One region of the Paenibacillus sp. Pae15 genome, then DNA from elsewhere that is predicted to be linked to it. Evidence: predicted binding sites of a transcription regulator. Region 1 holds the regulator's gene; the other holds the start of a gene.

Region 1 (4,522 bases):
TGATCCAGGGAGAATTATCCCGTTTTTTCAGAAAGTAGGCTTTGACCGGAGCATGTCCGGTACCGTTTTCAAGCGTACCGGGCATGCTCCGTTAATTTTGCCACTTAGTTTAAGGAGGAGATTTCACAGTGACAGATAAGAATTTCACCAAAGAAGATATTCTGCGCATCGCCAAGGAACAAAACGTAAGGTTCATTCGACTTCAGTTCACAGATTTGCTTGGAACCATCAAAAATGTGGAAATTCCTGTAAGTCAACTGGAGAAAGCCCTCGATAACAAAATGATGTTCGACGGTTCCTCGATTGAAGGTTATGTGCGCATTGAAGAATCGGATATGTACTTATACCCCGATCTGAATACTTGGGTCGTGTTCCCTTGGGTAACGGAAGACCGTGTTGCCCGCTTAATATGCGACGTGTATTTGCCGGATGGCCGTCCGTTCCCGGGCGACCCGCGCGGTATTCTGAAATCCGTATTGAGAGAAGCCGAAGAAATGGGCTTCACCGCAATGAACGTCGGGCCTGAGCCTGAGTTTTTCTTGTTCAAAACCGACGAGAAGGGCAATCCGACGACAGAATTAAACGACCAGGGCGGCTACTTTGACTTGGCACCAACCGACCTTGGCGAGAACTGCCGTCGTGAAATTGTACTTACGCTGGAAGAAATGGGATTCGAAATTGAAGCATCTCACCACGAAGTGGCTCCGGGTCAGCATGAGATCGATTTTAAATATGCGGACGCGATTAAAGCCGCGGATCAAATTCAGACCTTCAAGCTGGTCGTCAAAACCATTGCCAGACAGCACGGTCTGCACGCCACGTTTATGCCGAAACCTTTGGTCGGAGTGAACGGTTCCGGAATGCATTGCCATCAATCATTGTTCAACGGCAAAGAGAATGTGTTCTATGATGAGAGCGATAAGCTGGGCTTAAGCGAGACAGCCAGACAATACATGGCCGGCATACTGCGGCATGCCCGCGCTTTTGCCGCAATAACCAATCCGACGGTCAACTCCTACAAGCGGCTTGTACCAGGTTATGAGGCGCCTTGTTATGTGGCTTGGTCTGCAAGCAACCGCAGCCCGATGATTCGTATTCCTGCATCCCGTGGCGTCAGCACACGCGTGGAAGTGCGGAATCCGGATCCGGCGGCGAATCCTTACCTGGCTCTGGCGGTCATGCTGAAGGCCGGTCTCGATGGCATCCGGAACAAAATGCAACTGCCGCCTCCAACGGACCGCAACATTTATGTGATGAGTGAAGAAGAGCGGGAAGAGCAAGGCATTCCAAGTCTTCCGCTTGATTTGAAGCAGGCGTTGGACGAGCTGCTCCGCGACGATGTCATTTGCGACGCGCTCGGCGATCACGCACTTGCACACTTCATAGAGCTGAAAGAGATCGAGTGGGACATTTACCGCACTCAGGTTCATCAATGGGAGCGGGATCAATATTTGACGCTTTATTAATCGGGGAATCCCTTGGCGCTTTAAGCGTTAAGGGATTTTTCTTTTTGTGGGCATTATTCGTTTTTTTGGCTGACCTCTGTAAGTAGAATGAGGCTCCATAGGCGCGGCCATCGCTTTTTCCCTTAGCGGAGTGGACGCAAGTTCCAGCCAGGCTGCACAGTTACGATCCTGCTGGAATACAATAGGCCATCTGAATAAGAAGTTCAGGAGGTCAATATGATACCCGTTTATCCCTATTATGGAAAAGAAACGAAATGTACCGAGGAGCCGGTTGCATTCCCGCCTCAACATCAGCCGGTGCAGCCCGGACTGGAGTACAAAATGACGCCCCGTCCGATTTTTGAAAACCCGCACTACGTCGGCAGCGGCAAGCTGCGCGGCAAGGTTGCAATCGTTACCGGCGGTGACAGCGGCATCGGTCGGGCGGTCGCCGTCGCCTTTGCCAAGGAAGGAGCCGATATAGCCATCCCGTATTTATATGAGCATCGGGACGCATACGAAACAAAACAGCGCATCGAGCAGCTCGGCAGAGCATGCTTGCTCATACCCGGCGACCTGAGGATGGAAACGGTGTGCCGGGAAGCGGTATATCAAACGCTCCGCACCTTTGGAAAAATCGATATCTTGATTTTGAATCAGGCCGTTCAGTTTCCGCAGGAAAGCGTGTCCGACATTTCCGCCGAACAGCTGCACAATACGTACAGCACGAACATTTACCCGATGTTCTATATGACGAAAGCCGCGCTTCCCTATCTGAAGCCGGGAAGCGCGATTGTGAATACGGCCTCGATCACCGCATATAGAGGTGCACCCGAGCTGATCGATTATTCTTCCACAAAAGGAGCCGTCGTCTCGTTCACGCGTTCGCTGGCTCTATCCTTGGTGAAACGGGGAATTCGGGTCAATGCCGTCGCTCCGGGGCCAATCTGGACTCCGCTGATCGTCTCCAGCTATTCGGCGTATGAAGTATCGCGCTTCGGCCTGGATACTCCGATGAAGCGTGCAGGGCAGCCGTTCGAGCTGGCTCCGGCTTACGTGTTTCTGGCATCAGATGATTCCAGCTATGTGACCGGTGAGGTTGTTCATGTCAACGGTGGAGCTATGGTGACGACGTAGATTTTTGGTTTTTCTAATTGAGCATCATATATAAACAAGCCTAAACAAGCCGCTTATCCGCATAACGCCGGAACAGGCTTATTTTACGCAGATCATATGCTTGCAAACGCTCAACAAGATTTCCTGCGGTGCACTGGGCTCATAAAAAGTGGATTTCAGCGGTAAAATCCTTCCTCGCTTTCCAAAGACTCGCCATAAATGCGTTGATATAAAAAATCCCTTTCAACCGGCGGAATCGGCGGTGAAAGGGAAAAAATTATTGAATATTTCTGAATACACCAATGACTTTGCCCAAGATCGTGACGTTCTTGAGTCTCAGCGGCTCCATCGTCGGGTTCTCAGGCTGCAGTCGAATATGATCCTTTTCCTTATAAAAGGTTTTCACTGTCGCTTCATCGTCTTCGGTCATGGCAACGACAATATCTCCGTTATTGGCGGTTTGCTGCTGGCGTACGATAACATAATCCCCGTTATGAATACCGGCCTCGATCATACTTTCTCCGATTACGCTTAGCATAAAGACGTTATCATTTTTTACATAATGGCTGGGCAGCGGGAAGTAATCCTCGATGTTCTCCGTCGCGGTAATAGGTACGCCGGCGGTAACGCGCCCGATCAAAGGCACTCTGGCAACCGATACGGAGAATGCGCCGTCCGCCGAGCTTCCGTCCAATATTTCAATAGCTCTCGGCTTCGTCGGGTCTCTGCGAATCATTCCTTTCTTTTCCAAACGTTCCAAGTGCCCGTGAACTGTGGAACTGGATGCCAGTCCCACAGCCTCTCCGATCTCTCTTACTGAAGGGGGATAGCCTTTTTCTCTGACCTCATTCTTGATAAAGTCTAGAATCGCCTGCTGCCGATTGGAAATTTTGCTCAAGATCATCACTCCATTTTTGGTAATCATTACTTAGAAGTATAACATAGAACCGGAGTTCGTACAAACATAAGTTCGAATAAATGGTTGACACAAACAAATGTTCCTGATAGATTAAAAACAGAACAAATGTTTGGAGGTCGATCATGATGATTCAAAATTCTCGGCTTATACATAACTATCATTCCCGCCAGGTAATGCTAACCAAGCATAATGATAATAATAAGGGAACATATGTTCACGCTGCCGTTTTGGGTGCCTTGCTTTTTTGTGCAGTGTTCTTTATCTCTACGATGTTCAGCTTCTTTTTTGACCAAGATGTTCATGCGGCATCCTCGCAGCCTCAGATATATTCTTACGTGGAGGTTGAATCGGGGGACACGCTTTGGAGCATTGCCTCTCAATATGCGGACCAAGGACAGGATATAAGGGAATATATACATCAGATCAAAGGGATCAACCATCTTAAGAATTCCCATTTGCAAGTAGGACAAAAATTGTTGCTTCCCTAATCGCTGCGCATGTGCCGTATTGCTTCTCTTGACAATCAGATTCGGTAATGTCAAAGTATAATTTGAAATGACATTACCGGGAGGATCGGCATGAGTGAATCGAATCATGATGCATTGGTGCGGCGAATTAACGAATTGGCCCGCAAAGCGAAATCGGAAGGGCTAACCGATGCCGAACTGGATGAACGCAATGGATTAAGAAGGAAGTATATCGATTCTTTTAAAACCTCCTTGCGTGGTCAACTGGATAACATCAAGTTTGTTGATCAGGAAGAGAAGAAGTAAGAAGGGGGGTTAAGGGATGAATTATCGTGTTTTGGGCAAAAGCGGAATTGCCGTTTCCGAGCTTTGTTTAGGAACAATGACATTCGGAAATACGACAAACGAACAAGACTCGATTGAAATGGTTCATCGTTTTTTGGATCGCGGAGGAAACTTTATTGATACGGCGGATGTGTATGTCTCCGGTGTTTCCGAAGAGATCGTGGGAAAAGCGATTCGGGAGCGTCGTTCCGATGTGATCTTGGCGACCAAGGTACGCTTTCCTACAGGTA
Region 2 (4,522 bases), on a different contig from region 1:
TCCGCATGACCATAGGTATCATTAAACCATTTGAACCGGTCGATATCCATCAGGATCAGGCTGAACGCCTCTCCCTCCGATGTTGCCCGTTCGAATGCCAAATCAAGAGATTCATCAAAGTAACGCCGGTTCCCGATGCCGGTTAAACCGTCCAGATACACCTGCCGCCGGCTCTGTTCAAAATGCTCCTTCAGCATCAGCCGCATATGTTCGATATGATCGAAAAGCTTGCCAAGCTCATCATTTTTTTTCAGAGACGGCACAGGCACATCAAACTTTTGCCGGGCATATCCTTCGACAGCGGAGCTTAACTCTTTGATCGGCCGGATAATCCGCCGCAGCTTCTGAACCACATCGGTTACGACCAGGCCTATCACCAGCGCACAGACGGCAATGGACGTATACAACATTTTTGTAATCCCGGATGTGTAAGCTTTGGATATTTCCGATTGCTTGGCGTGAAGCATACGGGAAATTTCCATGGACCGGTTGCGAAAATCATCGGCGATCGTTTTTCCTTCGAGCAGCTCCCCGGTCGTCAATGTTTTGCCATTTTTCAAGGCTTCCAGTGATCCGTATTTGTCCTGCCAATGCAAGCCCGCTTCTACTAATTTCCGGATAGGTTCGAGAAATTCAGGATAAGCGGTGACAGCGTTTTGCAATTCCCTCACCGATTGTATGTAGTCCGATGATGAACTCTCAAAAGACTGCAAAAACGCTGCGTCTCCGGTCAAATGATAACTTTGCCGGGCGGTTACCTGATCGATAAACGCTTTTTGCAAAATAAGCACATGTCTCGAAATTTTCTCCAACTGCATGATTTCTTCATTCAATCGGTTCAGGCAACCATTGATCCATATGATCATAAACAGAAAAAATAGTCCCAGAATAAAAATCATGCGAGTCAGACTTTCAATTATATCGGAACCAAAATGATGCTTCGGAAGGAGTCTGCGCCATACTTTGTACATGGAAAACTCCTCCCTTGTCCAAGACTGTAGTATATATAGTCCTATCATAAGATTTCATTATTTCTTTTTCAACAAATATTGTAAAAAAAAGAAAAAATAAAGATAGGCCGTCAACCGGAAGGCCCATCATTTCATTGCTTGCGCCTTCTGACGTTCTGCTCGTCAGAAGACGCTCTGAAGGCCCGGTTACCGTTTCGTCAACTGCTCCTGGGCCATGCGGATCATTTCCCGTACCATACGTCCGCCGATCTGGCCTCCGATTTTGCCTGCCTCCTCGGTGGATAGGTTTCCGTTATTCGCGGTCTGCAAGGGAACGCCTAACGAACGGGCCACCTCGTATTTCACCAGATCGGGGCGGTCCCGGCTCACCGAATATCCTGCACGCTGCATCACTTCCGCCTTAAGCATATCCAATCCATGTCTAGCCCCCAGTACAAGAGGCCTTCTCCCTCTTCTTCTCGCCATCTTGTTATGGCTCCTTTCTTTCGTCAGTAAGTTTGACAGAACAAATGTTCCGTTTTATAATTCGTTTATAGAACATATATTCCTATTTCAGGTGAAAGGATGGATGTTAAAGTGGCTTTGCCAACAACCTTTGAACCGCTTCATGCCAAGCAGGTGCTGAATCCGGTTAAAGCCCCATCCATGCCGTTTGACTGGTCTATTAATCCTTACCGTGGCTGCCAGCACGGCTGCAGCTTCTGTTATGCCCGCTCCACTCATTCGTTTCTGGGCATGGATGCGGATGATACGTTTCAGCATCATATTTTATATAAAAACAATGCCCGCGAGGCTCTCGAAGCTCAGGTTGTACGCATGCTCCGCTCAAAAAACGGACGGGGAAAGCTGGGCAAAGTGGCCATCGGCACGGCAACGGATCCTTACCAACCGCTCGAAAGCCGTATGCTGCTCACCCGCCAATGTCTGGAAGTGCTTGCGGCTTACCGGATTCCAGTCAGCATTACGACCCGTTCCCCGTTGATTTTGCGCGATCTGGATATCCTCAAGAAGCTTACCGGCAGCTCCGTCAACATCAGTCTGAACACATTGGATAAGGAAGTGTGGCGTCATTTTGAACCCATGACTCCCTCGCCGCAGCGAAGGCTGGAAGCTTTAGAGCGCTTAACCGGGGAAGGTGTGGAAGCCGGCATTTTTATGGCGCCAATCCTTCCCTTCTTGACGGATGGCCCGGGTTCAATGGAACAAGTCGTTAAGCATTCGTCCGAGGCGGGTGCTCATTTTATTATGGGATCGGTGCTCCGGCTGAACACGAATGCCGTGAAGTCATGGTTTTTCGGTACGCTGCGCGAGCATTATCCCCAAATGCTGGAACCCTTTGCGAAGCTGTACAGCCGCTCTCCATACGCTCCAAAGCAGTACAGAACTGAAATCATGGACCGGCTTCATGCGCTGCTGCAAAAATATCGCGTGCCCGCTTACCGGCCGTTCCTTCAAGAAAACGGCGGACCGGCGGACCTTGATCCAACATCGTCCGAGCCTGTCCAATTATCTTTTACATTCGACTAGATGAGTTAACCGGAACGCTGCTTCGCCTTGATTGCGTGACGCCATGGATGGGCTAACTGTTTCTCATCGCCCGCTTAAACCAGCGGTACGCAAAAACCAAAATCGCTCCCCAAAACAGCAGCCCGAGAATCGAGAATATGCCGTACGGCGTACCGAACCCGTACCCCCAGCCAAAGAAGCCGAACGGATTCAAAATACTGCCCAGGATAGCGCCGGCAGCCAATCCGCCGAACCATCCGCCCAAGCCGGTTCCTGGTCTGGGGGCCGCTGCGCCTCCTCCGGGGGGAACGGCGGTTCTGGGGTTGTTTCTTGCATAATCGCCGGGCGTCCTTGGAGCGGTTCCCGTGCCGGGCGCAATTCCCCCGGTTCTTCCGCCCGTATAAGAGCCTCTGCCCGATCTATACCTGTTGGCCTCATACCTGCCGGTATCATCCGTACTCTGCCATTGTTCTTCATAGGGTACAACGCTCTTGGCTTGAACAGGATGGATTGCAAAGAACAGCAGTAAGATCGATGCCAAAAGATAAAGCTTTTTCATAATACCTCCCTCAGAGTATACAGACATCTTAAGGTAAGTATTCATCCGTACGGCAGATGCTATACAAGTTCAGCTTTGCGAGGATTTGACAGCCCGCCCAAGCACGCTCAACCACTATATCGGAGAACCGGGACAGGCCTGGGCGATGATCCAAAAGGTTTTTCCCACTCGCTTAATAGTTGGACCTGATTACTTGATAATCCACAATTTTGCGGGTGGCTGAATCCAGTGTGTACATGACCTCGACATCATCGCCGGCTATCGTCATGCGAAGCCGATTTTCGGCTGAATCCTGTTCCCGCTTCACTCTCAAGTCATCTTCGATCATGGCAATGGATACATAGCCGATCGGAATGGGTTCATAGCCTCCGTCTACCGGTCTGTTCTGGTTGGCAAACATCCGTTCAGCCATTGCGGGATCATACACTTCCTGAAGCCTGCTTGTGACCAGCTGCTTATCGCATTCGTTCAACCATACACCTTCAGGATAAATCCCGGCCGTTTGCAGAGTCCACTTTTCGATATGCGCAAACTTCTCCCACAGTTCTTTATCCGGCCGTTTAAGATCCTCTGCGCTTACGCTAACATCCGGACGGATCAGCCGGAAGCCTTCGAGTAATTGTCCGGAGCTTTCTCGCATCGCTGCAGCATCGGCTGCTTCCTCTGCAGGCAAATCCGCCCCTCCACTCTCTATTGCATACCCATAAACCCAACCGTTATGCTCCCGCAAACGGACAACCGTCCCTGTCCCCGGCCATTCCTTCTCCGTATACTGCTTGATGGTAAACAGAAGTGCCTTCCGATCAGGCTGGGATGGCGAAATATAAAAAAACGAGACTTCATCCGGACCTTCCTTTATTTCAAGCGGCTTGCCGAGCCAAACGTCCGGAAGCTGCACGTCAAACCCATGGGCTTCGCTTACATAACGCCGCAGTTTGGTAGAATGCGTGGTCAGGCTGTAATAAACGCTGTCCGATACGGATGCCAATCTCGTCGACGAACCGCTTTCCGTCTCCAATCGCCCTTCCTTCCATATTCCTTCTGCAATGACCTCCCCGAACAGGGACGCCAGCTTGCCTTCCCCCTCTGCCCGGCCTCCCGAGAAGGTGCCGGTAAACATGACTCCGTTCGGATAAATAACGGTTTTCCGCTGTGATAAGGCTGGCGCCTCCCGGTCCGGAACCCATTTTATTCCGTTGCTTAGATAGGAAAAGCCCCCCGGTGTTCGTTCTCCGTAAGAAAACATTCCCGCGTACTCCAGCGTACCGTCAGCTCTGTACGCCTTACCCCATCCATGAAACTGGTCATGTTTAAAGCTGCCGCTGTATTGTAGTGTTCCGTCTTTGTTGTACAGCTTTCCTGAGCCGTGAGCGAGCCCGTTTGCCATTTCCCCTTCATAAATCAAACGACCTTCCGCGCTGTACAGCTTTCCCCGACCGTTCGGCACACCTCCGAACAATTCACCCTCATACCGGCTTCCGTTCAA

What was found. Region 1 encodes LexA, which represses DNA repair genes until DNA is damaged. Its sites were predicted from a motif close to CGAACATATGTTCG; they were not measured.
Region 2: a site for LexA is predicted at 1,474-1,487, ahead of NR121_RS23240 (SPL family radical SAM protein). Genes of this name have one in related genera too.

What each region holds. Positions count from the first base shown of each region.
Region 1 covers NZ_JALJRM010000036.1:3,163-7,684, reverse strand. Annotated here, with positions in the region: gene NR121_RS22230 (MerR family transcriptional regulator) at 1-38, shown strand, start outside; gene glnA (type I glutamate--ammonia ligase) at 129-1,466, shown strand; gene NR121_RS22220 (SDR family oxidoreductase) at 1,683-2,582, shown strand; gene lexA (transcriptional repressor LexA) at 2,839-3,459, opposite strand; gene yneA (cell division suppressor protein YneA) at 3,603-3,968, shown strand; gene NR121_RS22205 (DUF896 domain-containing protein) at 4,059-4,253, shown strand; gene NR121_RS22200 (aldo/keto reductase) at 4,270-4,522, shown strand, end outside.
Region 2 covers NZ_JALJRM010000040.1:28,369-32,890, reverse strand. Annotated here, with positions in the region: gene NR121_RS23250 (sensor domain-containing diguanylate cyclase) at 1-971, opposite strand, end outside; gene NR121_RS23245 (alpha/beta-type small acid-soluble spore protein) at 1,158-1,436, opposite strand; gene NR121_RS23240 (SPL family radical SAM protein) at 1,548-2,498, shown strand; gene NR121_RS23235 (hypothetical protein) at 2,551-3,036, opposite strand; gene NR121_RS23230 (stalk domain-containing protein) at 3,209-4,522, opposite strand, start outside.